DNA from 3 places in the Colwellia sp. BRX8-4 genome. Region 1 is predicted to be linked to each of the others. Evidence: predicted binding sites of a transcription regulator. Region 1 holds the regulator's gene; each other region holds the start of a gene.
The links. The regulator FNR, encoded in region 1, switches genes on or off when oxygen is low (the NO sensors DNR and NnrR bind a similar motif). The targets are predictions, from matches to a motif close to TTGATCTAGATCAA.

Region 1 (7,979 bases):
GCTTTGCTTGAGCGATTAATTAAGAAATATAAAGTTAATCAAAAACACTCGCCGCTACAGCAACTTAATGAATTATTGTTGCGTATTGATATTGTGCCTGTTGAACTAGTATTAGTGCAGGCAGCCAATGAATCAGCTTGGGGCACTTCTCGTTTTGCTCGAGTTGGTTTAAACTTTTTTGGTATGTGGTGCTATAAAAAGGGTTGTGGCATGGTGCCAAGAGGAAGAGATGACGGTGCTAAACATGAAGTAGCGGCATTTAATAGTTTAGAGCATGCGGTACAGCGTTATTTACACAATATTAATACAAATCATGCTTATGGTGTTTTTCGTTCAATTAGAGGGCAGTTACGCGCTCAAGAACAACCACTATCGCCACAAATCTTAGCAACAGGATTACTGCGTTATTCTATTAGAGGCACTGATTATGTCTTAGAAATAACAGAAATGATCCGCCATAATAAAGTGTATTTTGATAAAATATTGTCGAAGCCAAAACCTAAGGTTATTTAGGCTCGGCTTATTGTATTACGCGTCAGTTAATGATGGCGAGCGATAACATTCATTCTTTTAACTGGTGTTGTTATCGCGCTTAGATACTTGGTATTAATTAAGGTAGATTCTACTTTATTTCTATAATATTCAAACTGTTACTTAATGAAAGTTTGGCTTTTGAATTGTCTTCAATATTGACGTTGTTTGTTAATTGAGCGGCAATAATAGGTTCATCATCAAAAGCGATATCGCCACCATTGATAATGCCTGAATCAGCGTTAATCCCTTTAAAATCAAAAAGTTCACTGTCACACAAATGTGATGGAACCACATTGCGAATGGCAGTAAACATAGATTCAATTCGTCCTGGATGATTAACATTCCAGTCCTGTAACATTTTCTTAATGTTTTGACGTTGTAAATTAGGTTGAGAGCCACATAAATTACAAGGAATAATTGGGAACGCTTTTAGTTGTGCATATTGGATGAGTTCTGCTTCTTTACAAAAAGCTAACGGTCTAATGACGACATGCTCACCATTATCAGAGACCAATTTTGCTGGCATTGATTTTAATTTACCGCCATAAAACATATTTAGCATCAGTGTTTCAACCATGTCATCACGATGATGGCCTAGTGCAATTTTAGTTGCGCCTATTTCTGCCGCGACCTTGTATAAAATAGCTCTGCGTAAACGAGAGCATAAACTGCAGGTGGTCTTCCCCTCAGGTATTTTATCTTTAACAATAGAGTAGGTATCTTCTTGCGCAATTTTATATTCAACACCTAAAGCTTCTAAGTATTCGGGAAGGATATGCTCAGGAAAACCGGGTTGTTTTTGATCAAGATTAACGGCTACAATATCAAAATGAATGGGCGCTGATTCTTTTAACAACATTAAAATAGCCAGAAGGGCGTAACTGTCCTTGCCACCCGATAAGCACACCATTATTTTATCGCCATCTTCTATCATATTATATTGCGCGATAGCTTGGCCAACATGTCGTCTTAAGCGCTTCTCAAGTTTACTCAGCTGTATTTTTTGGCTGGGTGTTAAAGATGTTATTGGTGTCGCTGATTGAGCGCTCATAGTGTTTCCTAGAGATATTTGAAATAAAAAGTATGAATTTTACCGCGCGTAGTATAGCAAAAAGCCAAGGAAATCCTCGGCTTTTTAATGGATATTTACATATTTCAATATTAAGCTAATGGCGAGAGGTAACCATCAGGTTTTATCGCTAAGACATCACAGTTAAGGCGGTCAATGACATGCTCTGCAGTATTACCAATAAGTGCCGCTGAAATCCCCGTTCGACCAATAGTACCTAACACAACTAATTCAGCATCAACGTGCTTAGAAATGCTTTGAATAACATCTTCAGGTAAACCTTCTTTAACATGGGTATTTTTAAGCGGAATATTAAAGCTATTAGCATGGTCTTTCATCGCACTTTTGTGATGATTAAACATAGTGTCGTTATATTCAGAGGCGTTAAACTCTGGAATTTCAATGGCAATATTTACTGGCGTACCTGGATAAGAATTCACTAAATGGACATTGGCTTTAATCAGTGAAGAAAACACTATTGATTCTTGGGTTAACTTATTATTAAGCGCTTTGTGCTCATCATCATCGCTACCGATATTGAGTGCGGTAAGTAAATTACCATTGCTTGGCCAGCTATGGTCTTTAACCAGTAATACTGGGCAGGGACATTTCCTTAAGATATGCCAATCTGTTGGCGTAAAAATAACCGACTTTAGCTTGTCATGTTGATGGGTGCCTTTGATGACAATATCGAAGTTTTCAGCCAGTACTTTTTTTATGATCTTTTCAAATGGGCGATTATGCCAAATAATACAGGTATCTATGGTTATGTCTTGGTGATCAGTTTCTGAAATCTTTTCTTCTAACCATAGTTTACGATCATTAATAACCGATTGACGCATTGCTTCTCGCTCATCGCCAGAAAGCATGGTGGTCATTTCATAAGATAAATCATAAATGGTTAAAAATGCAGTGATCTGTCCGCCACTATGTCGTGCTAATTCAATCGCACGTTTCAACGCTTTTTGATTTTCAGTGGTTGGATCAATAACGGCTAATATTTTTTTATACTTATCCATAATATTTACTCCCTAGTTATTAAATAATATTAATAATAGACCATAATTAATAGATATTATTTGCTTTAAATCATAATATTTCAATAAAAAAAATGCTTAACATCTTTAATGTTAAGCATTTATCTATAATTATTTAAAAAAGCGATAAACTACAGTGAAGCACACTCGTTAAGTTTATCCATATTAAGTATTGTGATGAGTTTTCCATCAACTGTGATTAATTCATTTTTTTGAAAACGATTTAATAATCTACTGATGGTTTCAACCGTTAAACCAATATAATTACCAATGTCACTTCGCGTCATCGTTAGGCGAAAATCTGTTAGTGACATACCCCGTGCATGATAGCGACTGGCTAAGGTTGAAATAAAAGTTGCTAAGCGTTGTTCAGCATTTTTGCGGTTAAGTAGCGTTAACATTTCTTGATCTGAGCGGATTTCGGAACTCATCATGCGAAGAATTTGTTTTTTCAACTTAGGCATCGTATTCGATAATGAATCTAAAGTATTGTAAGGTATCTCACAGACCATAGATGTTTCTAAGGCTTTTGCAAAACTAGGATGCTCTGACTCAGCAATAGCATCAAAACCTAATAAATCACCCGCTAAATGAAAACCGGTAATTTGTTCTTCACCTTGTTCATTAACCGTAAATGTTTTGAATGTTCCAGAGCGAATAGCGTATAAAGCTTGCATTTTGTCGCCATCTTGGAAAATTTGTTCGCCTTTATGAATAGGGCGTTTACGGTCAATAATGCTGTCTAGTGTATCGAGTTCTTTATCATTTAAAGAGAAAGGTAAACACAGCTCGCTGATACTACAGTTTTGACAATGAATATGTTGAGATGTAGAACATGGCTTTTTATACATATTAACCTAAATGAGTTATCCCTAATTTATCGATCATATTAAAACAATTGCTTATATGCAAACATTAAACTGTATATTCCGTATGAAATTATCATTAGCGCCATTATTTTCTTGAATTTCGTGTTTGTTACCAACGACTTTATACCAAAAGAGCCAAGTGAAAGACTTAACAAGGCTGGTAAAGTACCTAAACCAAAACTGGTCATAATTAGGGCGCCACTGAGGGCACTTCCACTGGCTAAGGACCAAGTTAATGTTGAGTAGACTAAACCACAAGGTAACCATCCCCAGACTGCTCCTAATGCTAGCGCTTGTTTAGCATTATTAATGGGAATAAACCTTTTACTTAACGGGGATAGATAGCGCCAAAGGAACTTACCCATTTTTTCAACTTTTGATAGCCACATTAACCATTGGCCTAAATACAAGCCTAATAAAATTAAAAATACCGCTGCAAATAACCTTAAAAAACCTAATGGAACGCCAATATTCTTTATTGCAATAGAACTACTAAATCCAACGATTGCCCCAATTAAGCTATAAGAAAAAATTCGGCCAACATTATATGCACCGACCAGCTTAAATTTATCGCTGCCTTTTTGTTGCGGTGATATAGCAGATGTTAACATCGTTGTTATACCACCGCACATACCGATACAATGTCCCGAACCTAACAAGCCGATGATGAATGCCGATAAATAATCTATACTCAACATGGCTGTTATTTACTACCCGTATCATTTTTAGCTGTATTTTCGCTATGGGTTTCAGTGGACTTTTTGGTGGTAGTGTTTTCATCTTCATCAAACAAGATACTCATACCTTGTTTCTCTAAATCATCAAATTGTTCAGTTTTTACTGCCCAAAAAAATAAATAAATGGCGATAGAGGTTAGGATTATCGCTATGGGGATCAAAATATAAATAATGCTCATGGTCTTTATGCTCTATTATAAGTTTGCGTTTACTTTTTTAATAAACGTAACGAGTTAGTGATAACCAATATCGAACTTGCAGACATACCTATAACCGCCATATAGGGAGTAATGTAGCCTGAGACGGCAAGGGGCAATACGATAGCATTATAACCGAATGCCCAAAAATAATTTTGCCAAATAATGCGACGAGTTTTATTGGCGACCTGTCTTAATGTTGTTATCGACTTTAAACGATTATTGAGTAAGATAACATCGGCACCACTTTTAGCTATATCGGTGCCACTCCCCATAGCAATCGAGACATGGGCTGCGCCGAATACTGGCGTATCATTGACACCATCGCCGACCATAGCAACGGTTGAGTTTTTAGGCTGATTTTTTATTATCGCCATCTTATTAGCCGCAGTCAAAGTACTATGTATCTCGTCTAAATGTAGCAATGCCTGAACTTTTTTACAGCCAGCAGGGTTATCACCCGATAGCATGATGGTATAAATATTACTTTTCTTTAAGTCATCTAACAGCGTTTGGGCATCATTGCGAATTTCATCACTTAAGTAAAAAGCAGCGACTAATTGGTTGTCTGCTACTAATAGGCAAGAAGCCGTCGCAAATTCTGCCAACATACTTGATTCGCTAAGCAACCAATTAGGTTTACCGATTTGAAAGTATTGACCGTTCACTTTCCCTTGAATACCAGCACCAGATTTAATTTCAACGGCTTGAGTATGGTAGGAGTAATCACGAAATGCTTTAAACGGTTTGGCTAAAGGGTGCTCAGAATAAGACTCGAGCGCTGCTGCTATAGCTAAAACCTGCTGCTTGCTATAGTTAAGCTTTTTATTATTAAAGCGCTTTATTTCATTAATAGAAAAATCACCAGAAGTTAAGGTACCTGTTTTATCAAAAGCAATAGTGGTTAATTTTGGTAATGTTTCCATAACATGTGCAGATTTGATCATGATACCTTCACGGTTTAAGCGTGTGGTCGCACAGGTTAACGCTGTGGGGGTTGCCAGTGACAATGCGCAAGGGCAGGTAGCAACGAGTACCGATAAGGTGATCCAAAAAGCTTCTTCAGGTAAATGCTGTTGCCAATAAAATGCAGTACCTATAGCGGTTAGTAAAATAACCGCAACAAAGTATTGAGCGATTTTATCTGATAATTTTGCTAATTTGGGTTTATGCGCCTGAGATGATTCACTTAATCTGATCAGTTGGCTTAAAAAAGAATGTTCACTGGCTTGTTTAACTTCAACGTTGATATTACCGTCACCATTTATAGTGCCTGCAAAGACAGTATCGCCTATTGATTTATTTAAGGGTAACTGCTCACCCGACAACATCGCTTCGTTCAGTTGGCTGCTGCCTGTAATTATTGTGCCATCAGCGGGAACCACTTCGCCTGGTTTTATGAGTACAATATCGAGAGGACGAAGTTTTTTTGCTGGTAGTATGACTTCTTTTTCTGTTCCTTTATCATCAATGAGTTTTGTCGCTATCATCGGCATTAACTTAAGCAAGTTAGCCGAGACTTCCGCGGCGCGACTTCTTGCTCTAAATTCTAAAAATTTACCAATAAGTAGTAAAAAAGTGAACATCGATACTGATTCAAAATAGACTTCACCTTGCTGAGTGATTGTTGCCCAAGCACTGGCCGAAAATGCCAGTGAAATCGCTATAGCAACAGGAACATCCATAGATAAACGCTTCACTTTTAAAGCATTAATAGCTCCCTTGTAGAAGGGTAATGCGCCATAGGTGACAATAGGTAAGGTCAAAAATAAGCTCGCATAGCGTAAATAGATTAAGTTGTACTCATCCATGCCAGAAAAGGCGCCAAAGTATAAGCCAAAAGCGATCATCATGACTTGCATCATTAAAATACCAGAGATACCTAGGCGTTTAATATAATTATTACTTTGAGTTTTGTTAAGTTTTTCGGCGGTACTAGCTTTAAAAGGGAGGGCTTGGTAACCAATATTTCTGATATGATTAATCAGCTCACTAAGTTGTACTTCACTATTATTCCATCGAACAGTTGCACGTTGTGTCGTGGCATTTACATTAATTTTAATTAAGCCGTTTATCTTGATAAGTTGCATTTCGATAAGCCACGCACATGCCGCGCAGCTTATACCGTCAATCGTTAAAATTGCTTCGTTATATTCATCATTTTTATAAGTAAATTCACTTTGTAGGCTGTCATCATCAAGTAACTTATTACGTTGTAACTGCTCAGGAACTAGAGGCTCACCTTTTAGTGCGGGAGCTGTTCTAAAACGATAATATTCACCTAAACCGTTATCAATAATCGCTTGAGCAACACTTTGACATCCAATACAGCACATCGGCTGCATGGTATTCTCAATTTTTATTGATAAATCTAACCCATTAGGAACAATTTCACTGCAGTGATAACAAAGTGTTTTCATATGTTGAGGCCAAGCAAATAATTGGTTTTTATAGAGGTGTTGCTTAGGTGAGGTTAATCAACACCTAAGCTAATAGAGACTATTGGCGCTTAGTTAGCTTCTCTAACATTAGGAATAATATCGATAAATTCACTTTGAGGTAAGAAAATAGTATTTTGAATTTTCCAGTGATTCTCAAAAGGCGTTATGGTTAAGCGCCATTTTCCCTTTACTGGTTCATCAAAGACATGCCTAAAATAGCCATTACCGTCAGGCGTGAGTGCTAAATAGAAATCTCTATCAGCAAGAGTCGGGTGATAAAAATTAAGATTTAACACCGGGAATACTTTATCAATACCGGTAGGTTTGATAATTAATTCGTTATCTTGCAGTTTTAATGCAAAGCGCATCCCTAATTTTTGGGCAAGCTTTACTTTAGAGACTTCTAGGTTAATTGCTTTACCTTTTTTATAGTAATCACCAACGACTAATGGATCGGGATTATGGTTAGCAATAAAGTAAGTCGAAATACCAGCAACAACCGCGGTAGCGGGGAGAATAAAAACGAACCAAGCCCAAGGCTCTTTATACCAAGATGTTTTCATATTAAAAATTCAGTCGGTGAAAGTGCGCGTATTATACGACTTTTTTCTATTGGGAACTATTAAAAAACCAACAATTTACTCACTATTCTTGGCTTGGAAGATATAAAAAAACCTTGCGGTAATAATACCGCAAGGCTGATATATTGAGACTAATTAAACGCAGTTATTTTTGCGATAAACTATACACATATGCACTAACAAGATGTATTTTTTGTTCACCTAAAATATCTTTCCATGCGGGCATTACACCAGCTCGACCATTTTTAATAGATGACTCAACGGCACGTGGAGAGCCGCCATACAACCAGATGTTGTCAGTTAAGTTCGGCGCTCCTAAAGGAATACCCATAGCTAAACTACCTTTACCGTCAGCACCATGGCAACTTGCGCACAGAGCGAACTTTTCTTTACCGGCAGCAGCACTGGCAACGTCAACTTCACGACCACTTAAACTCAGTACATAGGCGGCAACATCTTTAACGCCTTGATCACCTAATGCTGAGCCCCAAGCGATCATACCGTTAGCATTACG
Region 2 (7,979 bases), on a different contig from region 1:
TGGCAGCGGTTCCTGTACCTGCCATTATGGCTGCTGGAGTTGCTAAACCAAGTGCACATGGACAGGCAATCACTAAAACGGCTACCGCATTGAGAATGCCATTGGTCCAGTCATCAAATACTAAACCCAACACCAATAAGGTGGTAAGTGCGACCAATAACACCACAGGAATGAATATACTACTGACTTTATCTACTATTGCTTGTACGGGAGCTTTTGCACCTTGGGCTTGCTCTACTAATTCAATGATTTTAGATAAAGTAGATTCGCTACCAACATTCGTGGCACGGATCTCCAAAATACCGTCCAAATTAAGTGAGCCACCCGTGACAACGTCACCTTCTTTTTTACTTAACGGAATTGATTCACCACTAATTAACGCCTCATCCAGATGACTCTGGCCCTGCAAAATTTCACCGTCAACAGGGATGCTTTCGCCCGGTATTACTTTAACTTTTTCTCCGGATTTTACTGATGAAGCGGCCACTTTTTGCCATTTACCTAAGCGCTGCACTGTTGCCTCAACAGGTTTCAAATTTTCCAATGCTCTAAGTGCATCAGTTGTTCGGCGTTTTGCTTTGTGTTCTAAATATTTACCCAGCAGAACCAAGGTTATTACTGCGCTACTACTTTCAAAATACAAGTGCGGCATGCCATGAGCGCTATTAAAGCTCCACCACAAATACAAAGATAGTCCGTAGGCTGCACTGGTACCTATGGAGACAAGAAGATCCATGTTGCCCATGCCAGCTTTTAATGCTCCCCAGCCTGCACGATAAAAGCGAGCGCCAAAATAGAACTGTACTGGCGTAGCTAATAGCCATTGCCAAACTGGCGGTAACATCCACTGTTGGGAAAACAACATGCCTAACATGGGTAACACCAGTGGCAAGGTAAGTAGGCCTGCTCCCAATACGGGCCACCAGGCTTTAGTATAAAAAGGCTGATGTTGGCTGGGCTTTTCTATCACGCTGTCATTGTTCAACGGGATAAAAAGGTAACCGGCTTGTGTCACGGCTTGGGCTAGTTGTTCATCCGTTACAAAGGATAAAGTTTTTACTTGTACGTGCTCGGTGGCTAAATTGACCGATGCATCGACCACACCGGTTACTTTTAACAATGCCTGTTCGACCCGCGTCACACAAGAGGAGCAACTCATCTTTCCAATACCAAATTGCTTTACCTTTACGGGCACTTGATAACCAGCCTCAATAACAGCGGTAATTAATTCACTATGACTGGCAGTGCCTTGAATAGTAGCCGTATCTGTAGCTAGGTTAACGGTAACATCTGTCACGCCAACCACTTTGTGTAAGGCCTTTTCAACACGACCGACACATGAAGCACAGGTCATACCGTCAATTTTGAATTGTGTAGTTGTATTCATAAGCTTCTCATCTTAATTGAATTGTAGAACTAAGTTGAGGTTAAAGCTTACCACGGTAGTAGGGTCAACTGTTTTAGTATAAAAAGTGTTATAAGTAACAATTTATAATTTAACGGTGAACACCGTATTTTAATGAGGAGTACAACAATCTTAATGACTGCTTTTTTAGATGAGCGATACCTGAGGTTAAATCTTTAATGTCTATATTCGTATCAAACAGTAAAATATACGCCTGCAAAATTTTAGGTTGCTAAAGACTCCTCTTTGGCAGCTATTGCCCTTAGGGTTATATTGTAGAAATTAACTACTTCAACGTTTAATTAAATTTTTTGAAAGATATTTTCGGTGCTTAAACGTAATAATTGCAGTTGCTGACTTTATTTAACGGTTTCCACCTTAATTTAGAAGGTTGCAACTTTAATCAACTTCTACAGGTTTTTACCTAATTATTTTCATTGATGTTTTTAAGAAAATAATAAACATAGAAAGCACCAATACCTAAAAGAATTGCTAATCCGCCAAAAGAATAAAGTACAACGGGATCATTAATAATCATATCGAAAAAGTTCATAATAGACTCCATAAAAATAATTGAGTTATAACAAAAATGGCTATAACGTAATGTTATAGCCATTTTAAATCGTGGGTTACTTTATGGTTGTGATATAGATCAATGAACCTTAAATTTATCCCTTAGATTATTGTCTTATTTTTTAGAGCTAAGGTTTTATTGTTTAGCTTTTAATGCTTCTTGTTCGATAATTTGTTGATAAAGTCGGTCAGCCTTTTCCCTTGCTTGAGCTATTTCTACATTGCTGAGTTTTAAGGAGTCCATATCGCGACTTTTTCCTGCATTTTGATAACCATTACTTGCGGAAATAATATTCCATATAAAAGACATCTCTACACTTTTCTCAACACCCAATCCTTCAAAATACATCAGTGCTAAATTAAACTGGGCTAGGGCGTAGTTTTGCTTTGCCGCAGTTTCATACCAACGTGCGGCTTTTGGATAGTCTTTATATGTACCCGTGCCATTGAAATACATAACACCAAGATTAAATTGTGCGGCAACGGAGTCTCTTATCGCTGCTCTTTCCATCAGTGCAAAAGCGGTTTTTAAATCTTTTTTAACGATGACTCCGTCAGAATACATCAGTGACAAACTAAATAGTGCGTCGGGGTGATTTTGTGAAGCGGCTAAGGACATTAATTCCAACGCTTTTTTGGGATCTTTTGTAACGCCGTAACCATTTAAATAAATAAGCGCCATTTGATACTGCGCAGGAGAATACTCCTGAGCAACTAAGGGTTCAAATTCATTTATAGCCGCTTTAAAAGCACCACGGTTTAATTCATAAATGCCTTGGTCAAGATCACCTTGATAAGCAAAGCTCGAAACACTGCTTACTATAGATAGACAAAAAAGGGCGAATATTGTTTTTTTCATAACGTTCTCATTATTTTAATCGTATGATTATTAAGTGTAGCAAGTAATATAATTTAATGATTAATTTTTACAGTGAAGCTTGCAACATAATTTCTTCAATTTGTTCTTCTAATTCGAGCCAATACATTTCATTTTCTTCAACATCTGCTTTGAGCTTAGCTTGTTGCTTAATGAGTACGGCTAAGCGTGCTTTATGTTCACTTTGATATATCTCACTTTCGGCTAATACTCCTTCAACTTCAGCTAATTCAGTTTGCAGCAGTTGCACTTTCTTCTCGTATTTATCGGCTTGTTTACGCAGTGGAGATGCTTTTTTACGTAATTCAGCTTGGTCTTTGCGTAATTGTTTTTTATCAACAACCTCAAGAGACTTTGCGGGTTTAGTATTTTTCAGTGTTTGTTTTTTGTCTTCATTAAGCCATTGTTGATAGTCATCAATATCACCAGAGAACTCGCTAACTTGACCATTGGCAACTAAGAAAAACTCATCAACACACGACTCTAATAAAAAGCGATCATGGGCAATCAAAATAATAGCCCCTTCAAAGTCTTGTAAAGCAAAGACAAGTGCTTGACGCATTTCTAAATCAAGATGGTTAGTGGGCTCATCGAGGAGAAGTAATTGTGGCTTTTCATTAACAATTAACGCCAATACCAGACGTGCTTTTTCTCCACCTGACATGGTACTTACCGGAGAAAGTGCTTGGTCGCCAGTAAAACCAAAGCTACCTAAAAAATTGCGCGCTTGTAGCTCTGTAGTCTCAGGTTTAGCACGAACAATATGATCAATCGCACTACTTGGCATATGTAATTGTTCAAGCTGATGTTGAGAGAAGTAACCAACAGTTAAGTCTTGGGCGCAATAACGCTCGCCTTTAATTAAGGCAATATCGCCGGCTAATGACTTTATTAATGTCGACTTACCCGCACCATTTCGTCCTAAAAGACCGATTCTACTACCGGGTACCAGCGTGAGACCGACATCACGTAAAATAATGGTTTCTGGATTATAGCCACAGGTTGTCTCTTTTAACGCTAATAACGGATAAGGCAATGTTTCCGGTGTTTTGAAACTGAAGGTAAATTGGCTATCAACATGTGCGGGTGCTAAGTCAGGTAATTTTTGTAAACGCTTTAAACGACTCTGTGCTTGTTTTGCTTTACTGGCTTTTGCTCTAAAGCGATCGACGAATGAGGTTAAGTGAGCAACTTCTTTTTGCTGTTTTTGAAATTGAGCATCTTGTTGTGCTAAATGTTCCGCGCGCTGACGCTCAAAGGCGCTATAATTACCCGAATATAATTTTGCTTGTTGATGTTCAATATGAAGAATTTGTTCAATAACGTCATCGAGAAAATCACGATCATGTGAAATAAGCACTAAAGTACCGGTAAAGCGTTTTAACCAACGCTGTAACCAAATTACCGCATCTAAATCTAGATGGTTAGTGGGTTCATCGAGTAAAAGTAAATCTGCGCGGCTAATTAACGCTTGAGCCAAGTTAAGACGCATGCGCCAACCACCAGAAAAATCCTTTACGGCATCACCTAGTTGTTCTTGTAAAAAACCTAAACCATGCAATAACTCGCTGGCACGGGCGGGTAAACTGTAGCCATTTATGGCGTCAATATGGTTGAGAATTAACGCTTCTTGGTTGCCATCATCATTTAATCGAGCTTTCTCAAGTTGTTGCTCAAGTTGACGAAACTCTTTATCTCCGTCCATCACATAATCTAAGGCTGATTGTTCGAGGGCGGGAGTTTCTTGTTTTACTGTCGCGACATCCCAGCCTGAAGGCATATTTACATCGCCCCTGTCGGGCTGTAACTCACCTAATAAGGCCGCAAATAAAGAAGATTTTCCACAGCCATTAGCGCCAACTAAGCCGACTTTGTGATTAGGATGAATAGTAAAGCTTGATGATTTTATGAGGTTTTTAGCGCCTCTATCTAAGCTTAAATCGGTGGCTATGATCATTGTGTATTATTACTCATTTTAATTCAGGCCGCTATTGTCCTTTTCCTATCGACAAGATTCAAGGTAAAATAATACAACTCGATTTTATTTGGATTGAAACACATGAAAAAAAGATTTATTGCTGGCGCTATTTGCCCGAAATGTAATGCTATGGACACCATGGGATTAACAAAAGAAAATAATGTTGAAAAAGTTACTTGTGTTAGCTGTGGGCATCAAATGTCACAGCCAGAAGAGCATGTCGTTAAAGAAATCCGTCCGCAAGAGCAAGTGATTGGTATTTTTAAGCAAGAATAAATCGTTATTTTACCAAGCTGAAATATTTCAGCTTGGTATTTATTTGAATGAAAGCTCAGGTTAAGAGTTAATAATGTGGTGGTGGCGGTTCGATATCTTGCGACTGATTTTGACCCGGATTATTATCTTGAACACGACTTGCGATTAACTTTAGCTGTGCCCTAATGTCTGAAATTTCTAATTGATGAACAGCAAGTTCATTATTCAACTGTTCAATAACATCGTCTTGAAAGGCATTACGAGATTGCAGCGCTTCAACATTTTCTTGTAATTCGATGATTTTTTTTTGTATTTCTGTTGTCATAATTTGGGGTACCTAACGCGACTTTCTTTGCCAAAGCTCAGCGTATCCTGATGAACTTTCGGTGATTATTTGGTTCTTTCCTCGAAAGGCGACACTATACACTACCGCGCCTGCAGCACGTATACTTTCTTTTGGCGTAACTCGCCAGCTGTCAAGCCGCTCTCCGGTTAGTATGCTCCATAGGCTAACTTTTCGAGTTGGGGCTCCTGTTAATAGTTGAGTACCATCATCAGAAAACCTTACTGAGCTAAATATTTCGTGACGGTTATAGTATTGAAGTTGGCTAATGCGTTTACCTGTTTTTAAATCCCATATGTTTGAAGATTTTTTACTGTCGGCAGTAAAAGCAAACCGACCTTTAGGGTCTAGAGCCACCATAGTAACGCGACTGGGATGATTAAATCGGTAAATAACCTGCCCACTTTCTGTATCCCATACATAAGCGACGTAATCATTGCCTCCTGAAATAGCGATACGGCCATTGGGGAGCATATCAACCGCATTAATTTTTTCTGTATGACCTAAGAACTCTAAGCGACGGCCATTGCTCATGGTAATGTGAACAACGGTGCCATTACTTTTACCGAGTAAAATAAAGTCACCATTATTAGACAAGGCAATATCACGAATCGTTGACTCACGTACTTTCCAATAACCTTCTGATTGCCCTGTTGCTATATTCCACAACGAAAACGCTTCTCGATTTGCGGTCAATGCATGGCTATTATTATTGGATATATCGGCTAACAGCACTAAATTATCGCTACTATCTTGCTGTTGTGACCAGCTGTATTTTAATGCATTCTCTTCTATGTCCCATAAACTTAAGCCATGATAAATAGAAGAGACAACACTGTATTTGCCATCATTAGAAATATTAGCTGCATAAGCACCATCTGTAGCATGCTGCCAACGCTGTACAGGCTTGTCCTCTGCAGGCTGGCAAGCACTGTTCCATAAGGAAAATAGACAGATGAAAAGCAGTGTTAGCTTGTTATTACACTTAATCACAATATTAATACTTTTTTCTTAGTTAATTTATCGTTAGTATAAGCCGCATTGTCTAACAATACATAATATTTAATCAATGGCTTAGGGGGACTTCCTCCAACTGAGTACTAGGTTACGTTAACGGAGAAAAAATGAAATTATTTAAGCCAACTATGTTAGCTATTGCACTTGTGTCAGTGTTTGGCTGTCAAGAAAGTGTAAAACCAACCGAAACAGCGCCTGTTTTAGAAACTGAAATGCAAAAACAAGCTTACAGTTTAGGTGCTTCAATTGGCATGTACATGCAAAAGAATCTTGATCAACATGAGAAGTTGGGTGTTCCACTTGACCAAGCATTAATTACTCGTGGTTTCATGGACAGTCTTGCTGGCAAATCAATCATTGAGAAAGAAGAGATCCAAGCACTATTAATGAGCCTTGATGAACAAATGAAAGCAAAGCAACTAGCAGCAGCAGACGCTGAATCTGAAGCGGCAATTGCTGAAGGCATGAAATTCTTAGAAGAAAATGCTAAGAAAGAAGGTGTACAAGTTACTGAATCAGGTATTCAATACCTTGTTGTAACTGAAGGTGAAGGTGATAAACCTAGCGCTACTGATACAGTAACGGTTCACTATAAAGGTACTTTCTTAAACGGTGAAACTTTTGATAGTTCATATGAACGCAATGAACCAGCAGTATTCCCTTTAAATCGTGTTATTAGCGGTTGGACAGAAGGCGTACAGTTAATGTCAGTGGGCTCAAAGTACACTTTTACTATTCCATCTGATTTAGCTTACGGAAAAAATGGCAACCCGCCACGTATTCCTGGTAACTCAGTATTACAGTTTGAAATTGAATTATTAGACATTCAAAAATCAGCTGAACCAGAAGAAATCACTCAGTAATATTATTACTTTAGTGTTAAAGGAGCCAATTGTGTAAGCAATTGGCTTTTTAATACATTTTAGAAAATCAAAATATAAACAATCATTTTTCACCCACCATAAATACCTTACTCACTTTCAAATATATAAGCATTATATGGCTAGCCTTTCGTCGACATATTCAGCTATAGCTAAACTAGAAGTTAAGCCGGGTGAGTCAATACCAAACAGATTCACTAATCCTTTCAAGCCATGCACTTTTTCACTTTGAATGACAAAATCTTTAAAACCATCATTCGGACCTTCTAATTTCGGACGAATACCCGAATAAGCAGGCTGTAATCTTTCGCTATCTAATGAAGGGTAATAGCGTTGAATCGCGGCAACAAATTTAGCTTTTAGAAGCGGAGAGACTTCATAATCAATATCATCTATGTACTGTGTGTCGGGACCAAATTTTAATTGTCCGCCAATATCTAATGAGGCGTGAATACCTAAACCATGCGCTTCAGGTAAGGGATAAATGAGTTGTGTAAAAGGACTTCTCCCTTGGTATGAAAAATAATGGCCTCGACAATAATAAAGCGTTGGAATATGTGACTTTTTTAAATCACTAATATTTTCGGCAACTTTATTACTGTGTAATCCCCCTGAATTAATTAAATAATCACAATGCAGCTGCATTATTT
Region 3 (7,979 bases), on a different contig from region 1:
ACCAAATATTAGCCTTAAAATACGGCCTTTCTCCTGAACAACAACTTGAAATAAAGCGTAAATTAATGGATGATTTAATTCTACATGTTACGCAAAACAATAATAGTTAACTGCAAAAATGAAATTATAAACATTATGATGATGCGCCATAGACTTAAACATTACACTATCGATGAATTTGGTATTAAGAATTATAAATCTCGATATATATTAATCTTAACAATATTGACACTCTATTTGATTATGGCTGGAGCAGCGAAACTGTTACTGCATTTCGAATTACCCGCACCTACGGCCAATATAAAAACATATAATGATGCTTTCTGGGCGCTACAAGTGAGCTCTAGTACCATAGGTTATGGTGATTACTATCCTGTAACTACAGGTGGCAGGGTCGTTGTTATGTGTATGTTCTATATTGGTGTTGGATTAATGAGTTTTATTGGCGCGCAGTTTATTAATCGTTTTTTTGGATTTTCTAACACAGACGTTAAAAATAGAGAATTGCGCCGACAAAATAAAGAAATACTTGATCATAATAAGCAACTCGAAGTGAAAATTGATTTATTAGCCAATAAAATTGAAGAAGTTATTCACAAATCAACCAAGTAAATATTAATAAATAATGTGTAATAAATAATGTGTAATAAATTTATTATATTATGCCATACTTGTCTTTTAAATATAATAAAAGGGAAAACACTATGTTAATTAAAACTATTGCTCTAGCAGCACTTATCATGACGGCAACAGGCTGTGCTAACACTGACGCTTTAGAAGCAAGTGTAAGTAGCCTAAACCAAAAGGTTGATACACTAACTAATAAAGTTAATGCCTTAACGGATGAAGTTGCCGATGTAAAAAGTCAGCAAACAATGAATACAGAAACAATAGAAGGTGTTAAAACATCTGTTGCTAATGCTAATGAACGCATGGATAACATTGCTTCTAGCTACAAAAAATAACGGTTAGACCATAGGTCTATTAAATAAAACACGAGATTGATTATATCAGCCTCGTGTTTTTTTATGCCTGCTATTTTCGTATCAACAAACTATGACTATTGGCGTGCAATGATGGACAAACGCCTTGAAGGACAGCCTGTCTAAGAAATACCATTATCGACTCTTACATCGACATCAAGGAGTATCAAGACCATGTGACTATATGAATGCCTAGAAATGGCCATACCGTTGTGAACATCGTCGTTCCTTGCCATCTAGGTTACTGCTCCTGCGTTACTCTACTTATTGCATCCATGCAGTCACAGCATCACGACATAACGTAGACGTACAGAGATACACTAATGCCTAGAAAAACAGGATGTATGAGAAAGTCCATCCTGAACATAAAAAGCCAGTTACTTTTCAGTAACCGGCTTTCATTTTCTGTTGATTAATACCAACATATACTAGTACTTAGCTAGCTACTTTTTCTTTCACCCAAAAGCTTGAGATAAAGGAAATTAAACCAATTAAGAAAAACACGCCGGCAATTTCACGTAGCCAATAAAATATTGAAAGTTTATCTTGAGTTACCATAAAACTTAACGCTTCACCACTTTCTGGTATACGCTGTAACCACACTTGTAATACACCAGCACCTGTTAAGAATAATGTGATGAAAACCATAGCAACAGTCATCAACCAAAATCCCCACATTTCACGTACTTGGGCACGATTACAATTAGCTTCACCGATACCACGTAACTTAGGCATAGCATATGAAATAATTGTCATTACGATCATCGCATAAGCACCATAAAAAGCCATGTGACCATGAGCAGCAGTAATTTGTGAACCATGGGTATAGTAGTTTACTGGTGCTAATGTATGTAAGAAGCCCCAAACACCTGCACCTAAGAATGCCATTACTGACGTGCCTAATGCCCAGAGTGTCGCAGCCTTATTAGGGTGCTCACGGCGACGGCGATTAACCATGTTAAAGGCATACAATACCATCGCAAAGAATGGTAAAGGTTCTATTGCTGAGAATACAGAGCCCACCCACTGCCAATATTCTGGAGTAGTTAACCAGTAGAAATGATGACCTGTACCTAAAATACCTGAGATTAACGCCATTGCAATAATGACATACAACCATTTTTCAATAACTTCTCGGTCAACACCTGTTATTTTGATCAACACATAAGCTAAAATTGCGCCCATGATTAATTCCCATACACCTTCTACCCATAAATGAACAACAAACCACCAAAAGTACTTATCAAGTGCTAAGTTAGTTGGATTATAGAATGCGAATAAGAAGAATACGGCTAAACCAATTAAACCTGTCATCAACACCATGTTAATAGCTGTTTTACGGCCTTTTAAAATAGTCATACCTAAGTTAAACAAAAAGCCTAAACAAACAATAACAATACCAATTTTTGTGATAGTAGGCTGTTCAAGGAACTCACGTCCCATCGTTGGCCATAATTCATTTAACGTATAGTGAGCTAAAGTTGAATAAGGGACTAATAGGTATCCTAAGATAGTTGCAACACCTGCGGCGGCAAATATCCAGAACAAGATAATAGCTAATTTAGGACTATAAAGTTCAGTTTCAGATTCTTCTGGAACCATATAATAAGCAGCACCCATAAACCCAAATAATAGCCAGACTATTAGTAGATTGGTATGCACCATACGTGCTACGTTAAAAGGAATTGCGCCAGCAAGAAAGTCACCAACAACATATTGTAACCCCATAACTAAGCCAAATAGAATTTGGCCAACAAAGAGTATTAATGCAAAAATGAAATAAGGTTTTGCGACCGCTTGAGATTGATATTTTAAAGTGTTCATCGCATTATCCTTCAATATTCGGTGGCCAGTCATTAGTATCTAACTCTGACGTCCACTTCAAAAATTCTGCTAAGTCATCAATTTCTTTATCGCTAAGATGAAAGTTTGGCATTTGACGACGGCCAGGGATATTTAACGGCTGAGCTTTCATCCAACCATTTAAAAAGGCTTTAAAGCCCGCTTCACCGCCACGGCGTTTATAAACATTACCGAGTTCAGGTGCAAAATAAGCCCCCTCACCTATTAATGAATGGCAACCGATACAGTTATTCTCTTCCCAAAGTTCTTTACCGTGAGCAACAGCTTCGGTAATATTTTCACGGTGATCCCTTTCAGGCATCACTTTGGTGGTGTGGTAGGTCAAAGCTAGAAATATTAAGAAGAAGAATACGCTTCCTCCATAATAAATATTCCGAGCCATGCCTTTAGTAAAACGCTCTGACATGGTGTTTTCCTTAGTAAAAACGATAATAAAGCTTGAGGATAATAAACCGCTCTTAAATAAGGAGACTTGATTTCTATCAAGTTTTAAAGAATGTGTAATAATTTGTGACTAAAAAAAAGGTAAGTATGCGTTATATCAAAAAAGTGGAAGTTTTTTCGCCATTGCCCTAGAAACATTTAGCATTCCCAGCAAAACAAAAGCGGCATGCATAGTAACAAAGTAAATGATCATCACCATTAAAGACACTTCAAAAGCATCAGTTGTTAGTAAGACAACAAGCGGAATTACGATAATAAAAAAGCCGGCTAAAATAGACAATTGAATGGAGCGGTATAGATGAATACATTGCCAGCCTTTCTGGTGCTTTTTTTTAATAAAAAACCATATTAAAATTAAAAAAGACAGGCCAGGTATAAGTAATAAATTCATCAAAAATAACGATTGATAAATAATAGCATCCCGGCCATCTTTGGCTGAATGGTGTTGGTTCGATGACTGCTCAACTGAATTTTTCATATAAACCTCTCTTAACTAAAAGTAACACTATTTTTTAGGTCAATGATTAATCTGAATAGACCGCCTAACGCCTTAAACATCACTACAAAAGATAAATTACACAAATAACAGCAGGAATTATAAATACATAGCCAAGTAATAATATCCGCCACATTTTAGGCGCTGTGCGAAGTTCCATGAAAACATCGGTAATTTGCTGCCCTTTAAGGAAAACAATTAATAATACAAAAGCAATTAAGTACTCTGGGGATTTTATAACCTGTCCGATATAAACTGAACTAAAGGTCAATATAATTAAAAGTAGCCAACTTATAATTGTTTGTTTCAAAGTGATCATAGTGTCATTACCGCCTCTTTAAATAACATAGATAAGTGGAAACAAAATAATCCATAACATATCAACCATATGCCAATAACTTGCACCCGATTCAAAGCCAGAGACGTCCTCTTGATAAGCACCTTTCTTAGCATTTACGCCAATAATAAGCAGAATAACCATACCTAAAAGTACATGCATAAAATGGAAGAAGGTAATAATAAAATACAAAGTAAAAAAAGTATTTGTCTCTATATCAATGCCTATATTGAAGAGAAACTGATATTCCCAAATTTTTACTGCTAAATAAATACAGGCAATAACTTGTGAAATGACGAGTAAGTTAATTGATTGTTTAACTTGATGAAGATGAATAGCTCGAACAGATAAAGCAACAAATAAGCTGCTGGTGATTAAGGCAATCGTATTAATTAAACCCGCAATCGGGTGAAGCTTAGCTTTACTCGCAATGAACATATCACTATGTAATTGCTCAGTAATAGCAAAGCCAATAAAAAATATAGCAAAGACAGTAAGTTCAGCAAGAATAAAAAACCACATGGCTAAATCACCCGGCAGTCTTTTATTAACCATATTGTCAGCTACTTTAACCTCGCGAAGTTCTGAAGTTTTTGAAGTAATAACGCTGTTACTCATCAAAGTAGATTCTAGCAACATCCATTAAAGCATTAACCGTATCAATATCATCTGATAATGGTTCGGCTAAACAACAACGACAAACTTCGATAGGATTCATACCACTTGAAATCATTTTCGCTGCATAGATTAACAAACGTGTTGAAGCAACTTCATCGAGATCGTTTTTTTCTAAACGACGTAAAGCTTGGGCAAGTTCAACTAATTTAAAAGCTAAATGGGGATCAACCCCTGCTTCTTTAATTAAAATTTCTTGTTCTAATTCCGCAGTAGGGTATTCAAAGCGCAGTGCCACAAAACGCTGACGTGTACTTGGCTTCATACCTTTCAATAGATTTTGGTATCCGGGATTATAAGAAACAACCAGCATAAAACCGGGGGCGGCTTCTATTAACTCACCGGTGCGTTCAAGGGGTAATACGCGACGGTCATCAGCTAATGGATGCAATACAACGGTTGTATCTTTGCGTGCTTCAACGACTTCATCTAAATAACAAATGCCGCCTTCACGAACAGCCTTTGTTAACGGACCATCTTGCCAATAGGTGCCGTTGGGACCAATTAAATGGCGACCTACTAAATCAGCAGCGGTTAAGTCATCGTGACAAGAAACAGTATAAAGGGGTTTATTGAGTTTTTCTGCCATATGGGCAATGAAACGCGTTTTACCACAACCTGTTGGCCCTTTAATTAATACGGGTAATTGATGGTGATAGGCATATTCAAATAAGGAGACTTCATTCTTTTGTTCTTTATAATATAAAGAATCGTCAGTTTTGGTCGAAGGTTTAAGATTAACGGTGTTCATAAAAACTCAAAGGCGTAATTTAACTTAACGTTAAAATACGCCCTAAATGAGTTAGCTGCAAATTTGAATGGACCTTAGTTGATTCCGATCAATTGAGCATGAAAATAGCGATTAATTAGCCAAAAATTGCGCGCATTAAACCGATAGCTTGTTCAACACTTTTACCATTTTTAACCTGAATAATAATTGAGTCACGTTTACCCTGCAAGTACGCTGGAAGATCTTCTGAGGTAAGCGCTTTGTCCACTAATATTTCAGCTGACTCTTTACTACGTTTTTTAGGCGTCGCCTTTGACTTCGATTTCGCTTTATTAAGCATTTTTTCACGTAATTTAATGTAGTTTGAATTTGGTGCTAAATCAGCATCAGCAAATAAAAATAAATCAATTAATACCGCACGATTTTTCCAAAGGATAAGTTCACGATTTTCTTTGTTGCTAGTAGCTTCATCTTGAGCGCTTTCTTCGCCCTCACTTACATCACTGTTTACTTCAACTATCTCTGGTTGTGCTTGATGCCACCATGCAAAAGTACGCATAGTACCAATCATGTCATGCCAGTAAGATGAAAAATCTGTGTTTTTTAGTTTAGCAATCGATAAGCCTTGGCAAAGAATATCAATTTTATTGTTATTTAATGCAATAAATTGATCCGGTCTGCGCATCGCTAATAGACGTGTAGCTACCGCTAAAGGCGCTTTTTCGCCTTGGGCTTTTGTTTGCGTATATTCTTTAAAAATTTGTTGGAAGTCGTTAACAAAACTTTGGTAGTTTGCATGACTTACTTCTCCAGTTAAAGGAATGTGCGCTAATGCTGCATCAAACTTTTCTGGCGACTGCTCAAGCAAGGTATGAAAAACTTTTGCACCTTTAGTGCCCGCAAACCATTCAACATCAAAATTATAAATGCTGTAGTCATGCTGAGTTGTGTGCTTACCAGAAAAAGCTAAACGGTCTTCAACAATTAAGTCTGCTAAAGGTTGTTGGCGAATTTCGTCAAGATAATTCAATAAACGTAAACGTTCATCTAAAGCATGAATCGTGCTTTGTTGTTCAATAAAACTGGCAAATATAGGCCAAGGAGCAATTCTAGCCATTTTAAACTGACTAAGCGTAAAGCCAGCTTCAAGAATATCTTGTAGCTTCTTAAGCGGTAAAAGTTGCTCATCTTCTAAAAGATCCTTATTAAGTTCTTCACGACATAGTCGGGCCAACTCGCCACACCAGCCCAGAAAATCATCTGGACGATGTGTCACTTTAACCGCCATTAAATTTAGGCTCAATGGCGTGACATATTTAAGGGCATTTTGATAAACCTGATTTTCAGCATCAGACAAGGGCATATTAACAGGTGAAGATAACAACTTTCTCATGAAACTATATAAACTCCGTATAAGGAATTATCACTAATAATACGGTTAAGCATAGATTAGAAATAATATAAAAAAAGCGTGAAAAATCCACGTTTTTATTAGGTATTGCAATTAAGTATATCGATTATAGCAAATGAGGAGTGTTTTGTTGATTTAATCTGCGAAAAAAAACGCTAGCCAACTTTAATCTTTATGCATCTACACCGCCCAACTTATAATTAGCATCGATAAAGCATAGCGTGTAGTTAAACGGAACGATAAAAGTGACGTGTAATGATTAGTTTTCAACAGCACTTTATTATAAGTTATTATTCTGTTAATTTAAGTACAGAGCTCTTCGTAGTTAAGTTATCCCGTGGCAAGACGAGATAAATATACCCGAATGTTAAGGATGACAAATGCATCGCATAAAAATAATTTTACTTTTGATATTATCTTTTGTTTTTCAGCCTGTTCAACTACATCTATAGATGGCTCAAAATCTGATATTAAACAACACATCAATATTCCTATTAATTACAATTTATTTGAACAAACAAAAATAGCGCCATTAAATGAGCAAGAGCTGTTTTACCTAACGCAAGACCAACAGAAAAAAGTAAAAATAGATTTTGAGAAAAAAGTAGCTACGGGCTATGAACCTCACCAAGCACTCTATCAGATACTTAACGAGAACATGGCCAATTTTACCTATTATGGTGAAACATATAATGCCACTACCGTAATGCGTCTTAATAAAGGTAACTGTATGAGTTTGGCCATTTTAACAACTGCTTATGCTAAGCTTTTGGGGTTGTATTTCTCATATCGTAATGTGTATACCTTACCGATTTTTTCTAAAAAAGAAGATGTTATTTTGTCATCTTCGCATGTACAAACAGTAATTTATGATCCTTCTTTTGTTGCTGATGATAACTTTTTCTATTTTTCTCCCTCCGGTATAACCATTGATTACTTCCCAAATAAAAATAATCGTAGAGGAGGAACGTTTTCTTATAATACCTTTGTAGCTATGTATTATAAGAATATAGCTGCTGACGCTTTAGCTGATAAAAATT

Region 2: a site for FNR is predicted at 2,048-2,061, ahead of H4J56_RS19640 (DUF3149 domain-containing protein). Genes of this name have one in related genera too.
Region 3: a site for FNR is predicted at 5,628-5,641, ahead of H4J56_RS09985 (CbbQ/NirQ/NorQ/GpvN family protein). Genes of this name have one in related genera too.

What each region holds. Positions count from the first base shown of each region.
Region 1 covers NZ_JACGVS010000009.1:26,373-34,351, reverse strand. Annotated here, with positions in the region: gene H4J56_RS09330 (glucosaminidase domain-containing protein) at 1-513, shown strand, start outside; gene ttcA (tRNA 2-thiocytidine(32) synthetase TtcA) at 623-1,585, opposite strand; gene uspE (universal stress protein UspE) at 1,696-2,622, opposite strand; gene fnr (fumarate/nitrate reduction transcriptional regulator Fnr) at 2,772-3,491, opposite strand; gene H4J56_RS09310 (sulfite exporter TauE/SafE family protein) at 3,530-4,207, opposite strand; gene ccoS (cbb3-type cytochrome oxidase assembly protein CcoS) at 4,213-4,425, opposite strand; gene H4J56_RS09300 (heavy metal translocating P-type ATPase) at 4,455-6,863, opposite strand; gene H4J56_RS09295 (FixH family protein) at 6,953-7,447, opposite strand; gene ccoP (cytochrome-c oxidase, cbb3-type subunit III) at 7,611-7,979, opposite strand, start outside.
Region 2 covers NZ_JACGVS010000005.1:106,578-114,556, reverse strand. Annotated here, with positions in the region: gene H4J56_RS06370 (heavy metal translocating P-type ATPase) at 1-1,387, opposite strand, end outside; gene H4J56_RS19640 (DUF3149 domain-containing protein) at 1,830-1,958, opposite strand; gene H4J56_RS06365 (tetratricopeptide repeat protein) at 2,115-2,837, opposite strand; gene H4J56_RS06360 (ATP-binding cassette domain-containing protein) at 2,905-4,812, opposite strand; gene H4J56_RS06355 (YheV family putative zinc ribbon protein) at 4,915-5,109, shown strand; gene H4J56_RS06350 (SlyX family protein) at 5,177-5,413, opposite strand; gene H4J56_RS06345 (hypothetical protein) at 5,426-6,424, opposite strand; gene fkpA (FKBP-type peptidyl-prolyl cis-trans isomerase) at 6,556-7,311, shown strand; gene H4J56_RS06335 (NAD(P)/FAD-dependent oxidoreductase) at 7,444-7,979, opposite strand, start outside.
Region 3 covers NZ_JACGVS010000010.1:9,068-17,046, reverse strand. Annotated here, with positions in the region: gene H4J56_RS10025 (hypothetical protein) at 1-110, shown strand, start outside; gene H4J56_RS10020 (potassium channel family protein) at 136-612, shown strand; gene H4J56_RS10015 (LPP leucine zipper domain-containing protein) at 705-965, shown strand; gene H4J56_RS10010 (cbb3-type cytochrome c oxidase subunit I) at 1,419-2,807, opposite strand; gene H4J56_RS10005 (cytochrome c) at 2,812-3,252, opposite strand; gene H4J56_RS10000 (hypothetical protein) at 3,388-3,768, opposite strand; gene H4J56_RS20000 (cytochrome C oxidase subunit IV family protein) at 3,851-4,105, opposite strand; gene H4J56_RS09990 (cytochrome c oxidase subunit 3 family protein) at 4,124-4,741, opposite strand; gene H4J56_RS09985 (CbbQ/NirQ/NorQ/GpvN family protein) at 4,734-5,549, opposite strand; gene H4J56_RS09980 (hypothetical protein) at 5,665-6,921, opposite strand; gene H4J56_RS09975 (lipopolysaccharide assembly protein LapB) at 7,313-7,979, shown strand, end outside.